Regions from separate parts of the Brevibacterium marinum genome, predicted to be linked through region 1. Evidence: predicted binding sites of a transcription regulator. Region 1 holds the regulator's gene; each other region holds the start of a gene.
What was found. Region 1 encodes HrcA, which represses chaperone genes, less so after heat shock. Its sites were predicted from a motif close to TTNGCACTCGNNNNNNNCGAGTGCNAA; they were not measured.
Positions count from the first base shown of each region.

Region 2: a site for HrcA is predicted at 3,866-3,892, ahead of groL (chaperonin GroEL). Genes of this name have one in related genera too.
Region 3: a site for HrcA is predicted at 1,999-2,025, ahead of groES (co-chaperone GroES). Genes of this name have one in related genera too.

Region 1 covers NZ_JAATJN010000001.1:2,939,159-2,944,365, reverse strand. Annotated here, with positions in the region: gene hemW (radical SAM family heme chaperone HemW) at 1-924, shown strand, start outside; gene BKA07_RS13085 (DUF4870 domain-containing protein) at 1,072-1,791, opposite strand; gene BKA07_RS13080 (DUF3097 family protein) at 1,959-2,822, opposite strand; gene hrcA (heat-inducible transcriptional repressor HrcA) at 2,966-4,036, shown strand; gene dnaJ (molecular chaperone DnaJ) at 4,136-5,207, shown strand, end outside.
Region 2 covers NZ_JAATJN010000001.1:1,433,141-1,438,347, reverse strand. Annotated here, with positions in the region: gene BKA07_RS06245 (sulfite exporter TauE/SafE family protein) at 1-713, opposite strand, end outside; gene BKA07_RS06240 (DUF1707 SHOCT-like domain-containing protein) at 766-1,545, shown strand; gene BKA07_RS06235 (nuclear transport factor 2-like protein) at 1,595-1,978, opposite strand; gene groL (chaperonin GroEL) at 2,072-3,709, opposite strand; gene BKA07_RS06225 (cold-shock protein) at 4,198-4,401, opposite strand; gene BKA07_RS06220 (LytR C-terminal domain-containing protein) at 4,749-5,207, opposite strand, start outside.
Region 3 covers NZ_JAATJN010000001.1:1,789,131-1,794,337, forward strand. Annotated here, with positions in the region: gene BKA07_RS07845 (TatD family hydrolase) at 1-143, shown strand, start outside; gene BKA07_RS07850 (resuscitation-promoting factor) at 539-1,651, shown strand; gene groES (co-chaperone GroES) at 2,199-2,492, shown strand; gene groL (chaperonin GroEL) at 2,529-4,121, shown strand; gene BKA07_RS07865 (ABC transporter ATP-binding protein) at 4,418-5,207, shown strand, end outside.

The sequences.
Region 1 (5,207 bases):
GCCGAGGTGCTGGCCGGGGTGATGGACGACATCCGGGACCGCTACCGGCTCGCCCCCGACGTCGAAGTCACGACTGAGGCGAACCCGGACACCCTCGATCCCACCTACATCGCGACCTTGGCAGCCGCCGGGTTCACCCGAATCTCTCTGGGCATGCAGTCGGCCGTGCCCCACGTGCTCGCGACCCTGGACCGCACACACGATCCGGAGAAGATCCCCGATGTTGCCAAGTGGATCAAGGAGGCCGGTCTCGAACTCAGCCTCGACCTCATCTACGGCACTCCGGGGGAATCCATCGACGATTGGCGTCGGTCACTCGAGGTGGCGCTGAGCAACGACGTCGACCACATTTCGGCATACTCGCTCATCATCGAGCCCGGGACGAAGATGGGTGCCATGGTCCGCCGCGGTGAGCTGCCGATGCCCGACGAAGACGACCTCGCCGACAAATACGAGATCGCCGATACCGCCATGGAAGCGGCCGGTCTGCACTGGTACGAGGTGAGTAACTGGTCGACCTCGGTCGAAACCCGCTGCGATCACAACATGGCCTACTGGCTGGACGCCGACTGGTGGGGCTTCGGCCCCGGTGCCCACTCCCACATCGGGGGAGTGAGGTTCTGGAACGCCAAGCACCCCCGCGCCTGGTCGGAGCGCCTGCTCGCCGGTGATTCCCCGACCATCGGACGCGAGGTGCTGGACGAGACGACCCAGGAGATCGAGAGGATCATGCTTGCGGCGCGGATCGATTCGGAGCTGCCGCTCGATTCGCTGGCCCCGGGCAGCGAATCGGCGATCAGAGGGTTCGTCAAGCAGGGGCTCCTCGACGGGGACGCCGTCGACGAAGGTCGGTTCGAGCCCACTCTGCAGGGTCGCCTGCTGGCCGACTACATGGTCCGCATCCTCACCGACTACGTGGCCTGAGCCGAGACTCCGTGCACTGGGCCGAGATTGAGTGCGCTGAACCGAGATAGAGTGCACTGAGCCGAACGCAGAGAAGCCGCTGTCATCGAATGCGATGACAGCGGCTTCTCCGTGGTGGCGTTCGACCTGATTATCTGCGAAGTTCGATCACTTCACGAAGTCGAACACGAGGGGGAAGGTGTAGCCCTCACCCTTGTTCGCTGCGACAGCGGCGATGATGTAGAGCACCGTGTAGACCAGCGGTACGCAGAACGCGAGGAAGTAGACGAAGAAGCCGAGGCCGAAGGTGACAACGGCCAGGACGATGCCGATCACCATGAACACGATGACGGCCGCGAAGGTGGCGATGCAGTTCGTGATCATCGCATTGAGGCCCTGTCGGCTGTGCTCTCGGACGAAGGGCGACTCGTCCTTCTTCACGAGGAACATGATGATCGGCAGGAACCACACGAAGATGGTTCCGATGTGCGTCCACAGCGCCGTCGTCCTCTCGGACTCGCTGGCCTGCCAGAACTGTCCGGAACCCGGCCCGAAGGCACTGTCCGGCAGGGCCTGAGAATGGAACATCGCCGGATTCCACCCCTGCGGAGCTCCGTAGCCATAGGAATGGGGGCCCGCGTACTGCTGCTGGGATCCGTAGCCCGGCTGATAGACGTTGCCCGGAGGCTGCTGTGAACCATACCCCTGCTGCCCATACTGCTGCGAACCATAGCCCGGCTGCTGGCCGTACTGCTGCGATCCGTAGTTCTGCTGGCTGTACGGCTGCTGGCTGTACGGCTGCTGGGGCCCGGAGGCCTGGGAGTAGTTCGGCGGCATCGGCCGAGACTGGTTGGAGCCGTAGGCCGGCTGCTGGGGGTTGTCAGACATGCGGATCCTTTCAGAGCTTCTGGCCATTCACACTATCGGAAATGCCGGTGCGCCGAACTGGGGAAATCCCCCAAGGCTGTACCAGATCGATCACATCCTCTGACCCGCACTGTGGATCTCCGAGTCGGCGGCCCGATTCGGCCGGGTCCGATTCGGCCGGGTCCGGTTCAGCCGACGGTGACGAAGTCGATGAGCTCTTCGACTCGACCCGAGAGCGTGGGTTCGACGTCGGCGATGGTGCTGACCTTGCCCAGTATGCGCACCCAGCCTCGTGCGACGTCCCTGTGATCGGCGTGCGGCCAGCCGATGCGAGCCAAGATGCCGGTCTTCCAGTCCTCTCCGCGGGGGACGTTCGGCCACTGTCTGATGCCGACGACATGGGGTTTGACCGCCTGCCAGATGTCGACATAGGGGTGACCGATGATGTGGACGACGTCGCGGTAGCGAGGATCGGCGCGCACCGCCTCTGCGATCTTGGACTCCTTGGTCCCCGATACGAGGTGGTCGGCGAGCACCCCCACACGGTGGTCCTTGTCCGGACCGAACGCGGCGAGCTTGTCAGCGACGTCATCCAGACCTCCCAGGGGCTCGACGACGACGCCTTCGATCCGCAGATCGTCGCCCCAGATCTTCTCGACCAGCTCCGCATCATGTTTGCCCTCGACCCAGATGCGAGACCCGCGGGCCACCCGTGCCCGCGCCCCCGCGACCGCGCGTGAGCCAGAAGCGGTACGACCGGGAGCGGACTTCTTCTTCGCCGGCAGCCTGAGATCGACCGGCTTCCCCTCGAGGAGGAAGCCGGGGCCGAGGGGGAACGCACGGACCTTTCCCACACGGTCCTCGAGGTTGACGACGATCCCCGCAGTGGTCTTCTCGGCACCGACGACGGCTCCGACGTAACCGCTCATGGCGTCCTCGAGGACCATTCCCAGCCCCAGCTCGACGGGCGTGGACTTCTTGGGGCGGTGCGAGGACGGGGAGGACCCTGACAGCACATCGGCCCCGTAGCGATCAAAGGTATTCACGGACAACCACCCTAATCAAGGATGCGCGGTCTCGGGCGCAGACCCGCTGGAGAGGGGCCGAAAGTGAAATCAGACTGCAAGAGGCGTAGAATTGGCACTCAAAGGATACGAGTGCCAAATGCAGGTGCCGAACGTGAAGGAGGGGACGAATGAGCGACAGCAGGCGAGCGCAGGTTCTGCGTGCGATCGTCGAAGACTTCGTCGCCACCAACGAGCCTGTCGGATCGAAGGCCATCGTCCAGCGCCATACCCTCGGCGTCTCTCCGGCCACGATCCGCAATGACATGGCCCACCTGGAGCAGGAGGGCTACATCGCGCAGCCGCACACCTCGGCCGGTCGCATTCCCACCGATCTCGGGTACCGTATGTTCGTCGATCGCATCGACGACTTCAAGCCGCTCACGCACGCCGAACGCCGTGCGATCTTCCAGCTCGTCGACGGCAACGGCGACCTCGACGACATGCTCGACCGCACCGTGCGAGTGCTCTCGGGTCTGACTCATCAGGTCGCTCTGATCCAGTATCCGACCGTGTCTCAAGCCACGATCAAGCACGTCGAGATCGTCGGCCTGGGACCCAGCCGGATCCTTGTCGTCCTCATCACCGACGCCGGCCAGGTCGAACAGAAGATCGTGACCACGACCGGTCCCACCGACGACGAGCTGATGCGGGCGATCCGCGATGAGATCAACACGGAATTCGCCGGTTCGAAGCTGTCGCGAGTCATGGCCACGATCACCCCGACCAGCGCGGGGGATGTCGCGGACGGAGCTCAGCCCGAGGCCGCGGCAGGAGCCGGCCCCGTCGGAGCCGACGCGGCCGCGGTGCTGACGCAGATCCGTTCGGCCGTAACAGATCTCGTCATCGCCACCCGCGAGGAGCGCATCATCATGGCGGGCACGGCCAACCTGGCTCGCTCCGGCCGGGAGTTCGGTGAGAAGATGGCACCGATCCTCGAAGCGTTCGAAGAGCAGGTGGTTCTGCTCAAGCTCTTGACGTCGATGGCGGAGGATCAGGAGGAGATCAGCGTGCGGATCGGTCGTGAGAATACTCACGAGTCATTCAGCTCGACATCTCTCGTGGCCGCCGAATATGGTCATGAGGCGGGATCCTCCGCGCGATTGGCCGTGCTCGGGCCGACCCGGATGGACTATCCGACGACGATCTCAGCTGTGCGGGCCGTGGCGAAGTACGTCTCCTCCGTCCTCGACCAGGGGTAGAGGCCGAAATGACAGCAATGAGCAGACACGGCAGACTGCCCGACACGCACCAGCACGACAACGTGAACAATGCACACCACCAGGGAGAGAGAAGTTTCTGTGGCCGATCACTATGAAACACTCGGAGTGTCCAAGGACGCTTCGGCGGCTGAAATCAAATCGTCGTACCGAAAGCTGGCACGGAAGTATCACCCCGATGTGAACCCCGGGCACGAGGACGAATTCAAAGCCATTTCCCTGGCCTACGACGTCCTCGCCGACTCGGAGAAGCGCCGGAACTACGATATGGGCGGCGGCGAGAACGGACAGGGCTTCCCCGCCGGCGGTGGCGGCTTCGGCGGCTTCGGCGACATCTTCGAGACCTTCTTCGGTGGAGGAGGCGGTTCCGCCGGTGGCCCGATGCCGCGTACCCAGCGAGGCAAGGACGCCCTCGTCGGTGTCAACATCGATCTCGAGACCGCAGCCTTCGGCGGCAACATCGACCTCGATGTCACCACTGCCGTCGTCTGCGACACATGCTCGGGTGAGGGCACTCAGAAGGGCACCTCCATCGAGACCTGCTCCCTGTGCCACGGCGCCGGCAGCGTCCAGCGCATGACCCGGACGCTCCTGGGCCAGATGGTGACCAACCAGACGTGCAACTCCTGTCACGGCTTCGGCACCGTCATCCCCAACCCCTGTCTCAACTGCCAGGGAGACGGGCGCGTGCGCAAACAGCGGACCATGAAGATCCGCATCCCCGCCGGCGTCTCCGACGGGACCCGCATCCAGCTCTCCGCGCAGGGGGAGGTCGGCCCCGGCGGCGGACCTGCCGGCGATCTCTTCGTCGAGGTCATGGTCGCCCGTCACGAGGTCTTCCAGCGCGACGGCGACAACCTGCGAGCCTCCGTGTCCGTGCCGATGACCGCGGCCGCTCTGGGTGCGTCGATCCCGTTCGACACCTTCGACGGTTCCCAGGAGCTCTCGATCGAGCCCGGAACCCAGTCGGGCACCGTCGTCAAGCTCCCCGGGCTCGGCGCCACCAGACTGCGCTCCGAGACCCGCGGCGACCTGCTCATCACGGTCGACGTGATGACCCCCGACAAACTCGACGACGAGCAGATGGACCTGCTGTCACAGTTGGCGAAGCTGCGCGATGAGGAGACCCCTCGCGCTCAGATCACCACCCAGA
Region 2 (5,207 bases), 1.5 Mb from region 1:
GCTCCCCCGCCGAGAGCAAGAACGATCATCGCGATGCGCGCGCTCGACGATTCGATTCGCTTCGACAGCCAGTCACCGCCGATGAGTCCGGCTACGAGCATCGCCGCGATCCCGATCCACGTCTGCACCTGCAGCTGCGGCCAGGCGCTGTGGTCGAATATGGCCTTGAAGATGACCGCCGAGGTGGTGCCCACCATGAGGAACGGCTGCAGGGTCGCGGCGAATGCGCGCTGCTGCCAACGTGTCAGCACCGCATAGGCGCTGACCGCTGGACCACCCGTACCGGCGGCGGCCGACATTGTTCCGGAGAGGAGACCGGTTGTGAACTGAGTGGTGAAGTTCGCGGGCATTGTCTTCCCGATCCGTCCGATGACCATGGAGCTGATCAGTGAGGCGATGATCAGGACGCCGATGAGGATCTGCAGGGGCGGTGCCGGCAGAGCCGCGGCGAGAAGGGCTCCGGGTATCGCTCCGATCACCGTTCCCAGCGTCAGCTTCCACAGCGAGCTCCATTCGACTTCTCGCCAGGTGCGGAGGAAAACCGTGCCGCTGGCGACGATGCCGCAGATGTTGACGAGGACGACGCCGGAGAACGGGTCGAGCAGGAGCACGAGGAACGGACCGCTGACGAGGCCGAACCCCATCCCTGCGACGCGCTGTGAGACCGCCCCGAGGAACACCGCAGACAGGATGAGCACGACGACGGGTTCCATTCGCTCAAGTCTAATTCAAGGCATCATTGTGGGCGGGGTTACAGTAAGAGACATGAGCAGTCATCCTCTCTGGTCACGGTTCAGCGCGGATCCTCGCGTTCATGGGCAGGTGCGTGCCTCGGACGCCGACCGTGCCGTCGTGACCGATGTGCTCGCAGAGGCGTTTGCGCTGGGGCAGATCGATGCAGAGGAGTTCGACGAGCGCAGTGAGGCCGCCAACGGTCTGAAGACCCTGGGTGAGGCGCCCGAACTCGTACGCGACCTCGTCATCGCCGAGGCGGAGGATGCGGAGCCGGGCGAGCTCGACGAGCCCGCCCGTGCCCAGGCCCTCGCCCGGTTGGAAGCCGACCGCGTCCCGATCACGCCCGAGCAGATCGATGCGGCCGCCCGCAAGTACTACAAGGACCGAGTCCGCAACGCGATGCTCGGAATGATCGCCGGCCCTGCCGGTATCACGCTGGCGATCTGGACCGTCTCCTCGCTGGCTGCGGGCGGTCCCATCTTCTTCTGGCCGATCTTCATCGTCCTACCGATGCTCTTCGGGGCGATCTCACAGGTCGCCAACAAGGACGACGTCATCCGCAGGCGCAAGCGAGAGCTGACGAGACGAGCCAGAGCACAGCTCGGTGATGCCGAGGCGCAGCGGGAGCTCGAGGAACACAAGCACGATGACGACGATGACGATGATGGTCAAGACGCGTTCGGCCGCGGGCTGCAGCCTCCGCACCCCTTGGCTCCTCCATTCGCGCCGGACCACGATCATCCTCGTGATGAGACCCGCCGGCGGAGAGAGGAACGCCGACGCCGACGCCGGAACGACCCCTGGGACTGAGCTGGCCGAGGCGTCACTCGTCGTCGCGTCAGACGTGGACCTCGTCGCGTCAGACGTGGAACGTGCGGATCTGGGCGAACTCTTCGGCTTTGTGGGTCCGGAACCAGAACGTGTGCGAGAACTGCCTGACGTCCTCACCGTCGTTCGAGAACTCCCACTGGCCCCACGCGGCCGCGGCTTTGCCATGGGTGATGGCTGCTTCGAGGTGACCGGCGACGGGCTTCGAAGCCGCCAGCCCCAGCAGCGCCTCGACGACCTGGTCGCGGCCGGTGGTGGTCTGAGTTCCACCGCTGTCGACGATCTGGAGGACGCAGTCCTCGGCAATCACCTCGGCGAGGGCTGGTTTGTCGGTCTTGAACAGGTTCTCTTCGAAACGGGCGACGAACACGTTCTTCGGGCTGTTGCCGCAGGACTCTGTGCCGGTGAAATTCATGGCATCCAGGCTACGGGAGGGCGGGTGGATCGAAAAGAGCCGTGACGGCGCCCTTTCGGGTACCGCCACGGCTCTTCGAGCGATAAGGGCTGATCAGAAGCCCATGCCGCCCATTCCGTCCATACCGGCAGCAGCTGCGTCAGCACCTGCCGCAGCCTTCTCAGGTTTGTCGGCGACGACCGACTCGGTGGTCAGGAACAGACCGGCGATCGAGGCGGCGTTCTGCAGAGCAGAGCGGGTCACCTTGACCGGGTCGTTGATGCCGGCGGCCAGCAGGTCCTCGTATCCACCGGTTGCGGCGTTGAGACCGAATCCGGCTTCGAGGTTGGCGACCTTGTCGGCAACCACACCGGCTTCGAGGCCGGCGTTCGTGGCGATCTGCTTGAGCGGGGCTTCGATGGCAACCTTGACGATGTTGGCACCGGTCGCTTCGTCACCCTCGAGTGAGAGGTTGGCGAAGGCGGTCTTGCCCGCCTGGATGAGCGAGACGCCGCCACCGGCGACGATTCCCTCTTCCACAGCAGCCTTGGCGTTGCGCACTGCATCTTCGATGCGGTGCTTGGTCTCCTTGAGCTCGACCTCGGTCGCGGCACCGGCCCTGATGACCGCCACACCGCCGGCCAGCTTGGCCAGACGCTCCTGCAGCTTCTCACGGTCGTAGTCCGAATCCGAGTTCTCGATCTCGGCACGGATCTGTGCGACCCGACCTGCGATCTCCTCTGCGTCTCCGGCACCCTCGACGATGGTGGTCTCGTCCTTGGTGATGACGACCTTGCGGGCGGTGCCCAGCATTTCGGTCGACACACTGTCGAGCTTGAGCCCGACTTCCTCGGACACGACCTGACCACCGGTCAGGATGGCGATGTCGGCCAGCTGAGCCTTACGGCGGTCTCCGAAGCCGGGAGCCTTGACGGCCACGGACTTGAAGGTGCCGCGGATCTTGTTCAGCACCAGGACGGCAAGGGCTTCGCCCTCGACGTCTTCGGCGATGATGAACAGCGGCTTGTTCGACTGCTGCACCTGCTCCAGGACGGGCAGCAGATCCTTCACGTTCGAGATCTTGGAGTTGACGATGAGGATGTAGGGATCCTCAAGGACAGCTTCCTGGCGATCCGTGTCGGTCACGAAGTAACCGGAGATGTAGCCCTTGTCGAAGCGCATACCCTCGGTCAGCTCGAGCTCGAGTCCGAATGTGTTGGACTCCTCGACGGTGACGACGCCTTCCTTGCCGACCTTGTCGATGGCCTCGGCGATCAGTTCGCCGATGGCAGGGTCTCCGGCGGAGATACCGGCTGTAGCGGCGATCTGTTCCTTGGTTTCGATGTCGATGGCGTTCTCGAGCAGAACACCGGTCACGGCTTCGACAGCCTTCTCGATGCCGCGCTTGAGGCCGAGCGGATCAGCACCGGCCGCCACGTTGCGCAGGCCCTCGCGAACGATTGCCTGAGCCAGAACGGTGGCGGTGGTGGTGCCGTCGCCTGCGACGTCGTCAGTCTTCTTGGCGACTTCCTTGACGAGCTCGGCGCCGATCTTCTCGTAGGGATCCTCGAGTTCGATCTCCTTGGCAATGGAGACACCATCGTTGGTGATGGTGGGTGCGCCCCACTGCTTTTCGAGCACGACATTGCGACCGCGGGGCCCAAGGGTTACCTTGACCGCTTCCGCAAGCTGGTTGAGGCCAGCTTCGAGTCCCCGACGAGCTTCTTCGTCGAATGCAATCATCTTTGCCATAGTGGCTTAGATCCTCCCTGATGGAGTGGAGTGGGCTTCCAGAGCAATCGCCAACGCCCGCGACGGCAGAGAGTGTGTCCGCATGTTCCATTCCACACATGAACCACGCTCTCGAGGCGATTGATGAGAAACCCAAGGTTTTCACCAGTACTAGATTTAGCACTCTCCCCATGCGAGTGCAAATATTGTCGACTCTCCGAGACTCACGATCGTGGCCGATCCCTGCATCGGCGCAGGTTCGGCCCAGCGCGAAACTGCCGGGCACCCGGGCGCGGCGAGGTCGGGCCGCGGGTCCGGACTGCGGGCCGCAGCCCCGCCCCCGGTCTCGCTCGGATACGTCTGGTCCGGAAAACTCGCTCGGACGCGTCCGGTCCGGGCACTGAAAAGCGCCAAGCAGTTGCCTGCCTGGCGCTTTCCCAGCTCGGAGGAGACGGGCACGCGACCCGTTTCCCGCCGAAGCGGATCTCAAGACTTTGCTTCAGTGAGCCTCAGAGGAGGGTGACGGACTCCGCCTGAGGACCCTTTTGTCCTTCTCCCACTTCGAACTCAACCTGCTGGCCCTCTTCGAGAGAGCGGTAGCCGTCCATCTGGATAGCGCTCCAGTGAACGAACACGTCCTGGTTGTTGCCTTCCAGGGTGATGAATCCGTAGCCCTTTTCGGCGTTGAACCATTTGACGGTACCTTGTGCCATTACTTCTCCATACAGTGCAGTGTCATTGACATTCCACCATCCGATTGCGGCCGATCCGGCCGCACTGCAGACAGCGGAAGCTAGTAAAACCCAACCGACCCCGCGATTTCTCTCATTGACCTCTAGAGAATGATCTCGGTGAAGCACGAATAGAACACAAGGACAGTGCTTGCCTAGCTGATGCAACTCTACCCCAGCACCGGACTGGTCCCTCGAGCGCTCAACACTGTTACCAATTCGTTATCTTGGCTGTTCGGACGAGTTCGCATCCGCACCGGTCCCATGTCGGCAGCACCGTCCGATCGGAGCCGCGGGTGCACGGAGGATCGCTCGCAACGCCGGTCGGGTCAGTTCTCGCCCGATCCGCCATCGCTGGGCTCGGGCCCGCGCTCTGCGATGTCCGAGCAGATGACGACGGTGATGTCGGCGTCGAAGTCCGTCGACGCCTCGGTGGCGTCGACGCCGAGGGCTTCGGCCACCATCTCTGCCTGTGAGGCATCCGACTCATCCTTGTAGAAGACGGTCGAGTCGCTCAGTCCGGTCGAGTAATTGCCGACCTCGCCGACGCTCCACCCCTTCTTCTCCACCGCCTCGGAGAACTCCTGGGCGACTCCGGAGACGCCCGAACCGTTGAGGACGTCGACGTCGAGCGAGGAATCCGCGACGCTGACTTCGCTCTCACTGGGCGAGGGGCTCGCCGAGGCGGTTTTCTCGGAGCCGGGTTCGGCGACGTCTGACTCCGGGTTCTTCATCGACGACGTGATGATGTTGATCGCGGCGACCACGAGCAGCACGGCGACGAGTGC
Region 3 (5,207 bases), 1.2 Mb from region 1:
ATCCGCACCGCGGCAAGCCGGGAGGCCCATATCTGACCGCGGTCACGGCACGTAAGCTCGCCGAGGTGCGCGGAATGAGCGAAGAGGACCTCTGTGCCGTCGTGTGGAGCAACGCGGAATCAGCGTTGGGAGGCTGGGACTGAGCCGCGGCCGCAGACGGTCGTGAACCACAGCCGCAGACGGGGCTGAGCCGTGGGCGCACACGAGGTCGAAGGGCAGCTGCACACGGGTCCGCGGGCACGCCACGGCGAGGTCACAGGATGCCGACGAAATCACCTCGGCGGGGGAAATGTCACGATTGTGACGAGGCCCGGAAACACGGCGAAGTCCAGGTCAGAGGGCCAACGTCGCAGGTCCGGCTGTTACATGTTCGTGATGTTTTGCGAACCTTGTAACGAATCGGTTACAGTAGGTGAGTTGATGAACTCTGCCCAGGGATATTTTTGTGATTGATTTTCTCAAGAACCGCAAAGTGCAAATAGCTGCACAGGCGGTTGTGATTACCGGACTCGTGGGTGGCACGGGTGCCGTTGTTACCATGAACAAGCCCGTGACCTTGGATGTCAATGGTCAGTCCGAAGAGGTTCGGACCTTCGGCGGCACCGTGGGGGACGTCCTCGACAGCCGCGATCTCGACATCGACAAGCGGGACCATGTCAAGCCAGGCGTGAACAAGGACATCTCGCGGGATATGACGATCACCGTCAATACCGCGAAGAAGCTCTCACTGTCCGTCGACGGCAAGGAAAGCGACGAGTGGACCAACGCGAACACCGTCGGTCAGGCGCTGGCCGACCTCGGTGTCGACGGGGAGGGTGCCGACCTCAACGCTGAGCCGAGTCAGAAGCTCAAGGATAAGGGCAACGACATCGATGTGACGACCGCGAAGAACCTCACGATCGTTGCCGACGGCAAAGACCACAAGGTCTCGGCCGCAGCCGAGACCGCCAAGGAAGCCCTCGGCGAGACCAAGATCGAGCTCGACAAAGACGACTTCATGTCCGTGCCGCTCAGCTCCAAGGTCTCCGATGGCCAGGTTCTCACTGTGAATCGTGTGAAGAACAAGACCGTCACGGAGAAGGAAGCGATCGAGCCCGAGGTCGAGAAGAAGAAGTCCGACTCCCTGTACGAGGGTGAGACCGAGGTCGAAGACAAGGGCAAGGACGGTCAGAAGGAGATCTCGTACAAGATCAAGACCGTCAACGGCGACGAGGTGAAGAAGGAGAAGAAGGACGAGAAGGTCCTCTCCGAGCCTGAGACCAAGGTCGTCATCGAGGGAACCAAGGAGAAGCCGGCCGAAGAGCCCGACAGCGGTTCGGACGCCGGCACCGGCGACAGCGGTACCGGCGGTTCCGACGACGGTGACGAGAGCACCGGCGGCGGCTCCGGTAGTGGCGACATGAGCACCCAGGAGATCAAGGACATGCTCGGCGGGCCCGGCTCCAAATGGTATTCGGTCGTCGAGTGCGAATCGAACTTCGATCCGAAGGCCTCGAACGGCACACACTTCGGACTCTTCCAGTTCCTGCCTGACACCTGGCACAAGATGGGCGGCACCGGCAACCCCTCGGATGCCAGCCCGCAGGAGCAGTTCGATCGTGCCAAGAAGCTGCAGAAGGAAGCCGGCTGGGGACAGTGGGCCTGCGCCTGATCCAGAGCGCGACCGCTGATCTGAAGGCGGCCGAGTGAGCTGAAGCGCTTGAGGCGCACGCTCGACGCACAGTGGGGCCCCGGGAGGAGAACTCCCGGGGCCTCGGTGTATTCATCGCGGGTGCTCACCGTGTGCTGCTCTGGGGAGGGCGGCTGCGTTGATGGGGACAGCTGCGCGGGTGAGGACAGCTGCTCTGGTGAGGACGGCTGCGTTGGTGAAGATACCTGCTCTGGTGGGAGCAGGGGAGTGAGAGCCCGGATGTGCGAGACTCGCCGCGGCATGCGAGCGGTCAATGAGCAGGCTTAACGACGCCTTTCCTGAGGTTTCGCCCAGAGCGTGGACATTCCTTGGCACTCAAGTTGACCGAGTGCTAAGAGCGTTCTAAAGTCGAATTAGCACTGGCACTCATTGAGTGCCAGTTTTACGAGACGGTCGATCCACTCGGCACCCGCGACGACGAGAGGATCATGGCACACGCCGCCGTCTGACTCAATCAAGAGTCTGAACTCAATCAAGAATTGAACCCAGCGAAGGGAGAGGGCCCGATATGTCGGTCTCCATCAAGCCACTCGAAGATCGGATTGTCATCCGTCAGGTCGAAGCAGAACAGACTACCGCCAGTGGTCTGGTCATTCCCGAAACCGCCAAGGAAAAGCCTCAGGAAGGCGAAGTAGTCGCAGTGGGCCCAGGCCGCGTTGCCGACAACGGAAACCGCGTTCCTGTTGACGTTGCCGTCGGCGACAAGGTCATCTACTCCAAGTTCGGCGGCACCGAAGTCAAGTACGCGGGCGAAGAGTTCCTCGTCCTCGCGGCTCGTGACGTGCTCGCCGTCATCGGCTGAATCCCCTGACCGACTACTTCACAGACAGGAGGACGAATGCCTAAGAATCTGGAATTCAACGACGAGGCCCGTCGTGCACTCGAAAAGGGTGTGAACATCCTCGCGGACACCGTCAAGGTGACCCTGGGACCCAAGGGCCGCAATGTCGTGCTCGACAAGAAGTGGGGCGCTCCCACGATCACCAACGATGGCGTGACCATCGCTCGTGAGGTCGAGGTCGACGATGCCTATGAGAACCTCGGCGTTCAGCTGGCCAAGGAAGTTGCCACCAAGACCAATGACATCGCCGGTGACGGAACCACCACCGCGACGGTCCTGGCCCAGGCCTTCGTCAACGAAGGACTGCGCAACGTCGCCGCCGGCGCCGCACCAGGTGCTCTCAAGCGTGGAATCGAATCCGCCGTCGAGGCTGTCTCCACCGAGCTCGGAACCATCGCCCGCGATGTCGCCGACTCCTCGGAGATCGCGCACGTCGCCGGTCTGTCCGCTCAGTCCGAAGAGATCGGCGCACTCATCGCCGATGCCTTCGACAAGGTGGGCAAGGACGGCGTCATCACGATCGACGAGTCCCAGGCCGCTGCTGTCGAACTCGAGATCACCGAGGGAATGCAGTTCGACAAGGGTTACCTCTCGCCGCACTTCGTGACCGATGCCGACCGCCAGGAAGCAGTGCTCTCCGACGCGCTCATCCTCATCAACCAGGGCAAGATCTCCAACATCCAGGAGCTCCTCCCTGTGCTGGAGAAGGTGCAGCAGGCCGGAAAGCCGCTGTTCATCGTGGCCGAGGACATCGAGGGTGAAGCGCTGTCGACGCTGGTCGTCAACAAGCTGCGCGGAATCATCAATGTCGCCGCCGTCAAGGCTCCCGGATTCGGTGACCGCCGCAAGGCGATCCTCGAGGACCTCGCCGTCCTCACCGGCGGCCAGGTCGTCACGCCCGATATCGGCATGAAGCTCGACCAGGTCACCCTCGAGGATCTCGGCAATGCCCGGACCATCACCGTCACCAAGGACAACACCACCATCATCGATGGTGCCGGCTCCGATGAGGACGTCAATGGTCGGGTCGCCCAGATCCGCAGCGAAGTCGACAACACCGACTCCGATTGGGACCGCGAGAAGCTGCAGGAGCGCTTGGCCAAGCTCTCCGGCGGTGTCGCAGTCATCAAGGTCGGCGCCGCCACCGAGGTGGAGCTCAAGGAACGCAAGCACCGTGTCGAAGACGCGGTGTCGGCTACCCGTGCTGCCATCGAAGAGGGCGTCGTCGCCGGCGGCGGATCCGAACTGATCCACGCCGCCAAGGTTCTGGCCGGAGACGACCAGAGCCTGACCGGCGATGCGGCCACCGGTGCTGACATCGTCAAGCGCGGAGTCGTCCAGCCGCTGCGCTGGATCGCTGAGAACGCCGGCCAGGACGGCTACGTCGTCGTGTCCAAGGTCGAGGACCTCACCTCCGGCCAGGGATACAACGCCGCCACCGACTCCTACGGCGACCTCATCGCCGCCGGAATCATCGACCCGGTCAAGGTCACCCGCTCGGCACTGCGCAATGCCGCTTCGATCGCCGCTCTGGTTCTCACCACTGAGACCCTGGTCGTCGAGAAGCAGGAAGAAGAGGACGAGGACTGAGTCCCCATCTGATTCGCATCGGCGCGCATTGACTGCGTTGAACTGATACCCGTGTGGCCCGGAACACTCTGTTCCGGGCCACACCAGTATTCACCCATCCCTGCGTGTATTGACCCGCCTGAGCATCCCTGCGTATATTCACCCGTCCGAGCAACTCCGCGTGTATTGACCCGCCTGAGCTTCCCGGCGATTTGTGGAGGCGGCTCACACCTACTGGCCAGTCAGATCCCATGTTTCTTGCCGCCGATGGTCGCTAGTCTGGATGGGACAGTGTGACACGACAATGTAGGGACACCATGACGACCGCCTCACCGATGCCCATCGCTTCACTTCGAAATGTCTCGAAGATCTTCGATCCCGATGGTGCGGCGCTGGTCGCTCTCAACCAGGTCTCACTCGATATCGCTCCCGCCCGTCTGACGGCCGTGATGGGATCCTCGGGCTCGGGCAAATCCACGCTCATGCACGTCCTCGCCGGACTCGACCGGCCGAGCTCGGGCACGGTGCACATCGGCGAACGGGAGATCACCGCTCTGCACGAGGACGAGCTCACCGCCCTGCGTCGGCGGCGGATCGGTTTCGTGTTCCAAGCCTTCAACCTGATGCCGACCCTCACGGTCAGGGAGAACATCCTGCTGCCCTTCGAACTGGACGACCGCAAGCCCGATGCGAACGAGCGCGCCTGGATCACCAGCATCATCAAACGGCTCGGCCTCGACGAACGGCTGAAGCATCGACCCGGTGAGATCTCGGGCGGACAGCAGCAGCGCACGGCCATCGCCCGTGCCCTGGCAACCCGACCGGACATCCTCTTCGCCGACGAACCGACCGGCAACCTCGACGGCCGGTCCGGGCGTGAGGTCATGGCCATCATGTCCGAAGCCGTCCGCGAGCTCGGCCAGTCGATCGTGCTCGTCACCCACGATCCGATCGTGGCCGCCCACGCCGACCGTGTCGTGTTCATCGCCGACGGCACTCCCGTCTCCGAGCTCAATGACACGATCAGCGCCGAGGTGATAGCCCAGACGATGCTCGATCTCGACGCGCAGGCCGAGGCGGCCGAGAACGCGAGCTCAGAGACTTCGC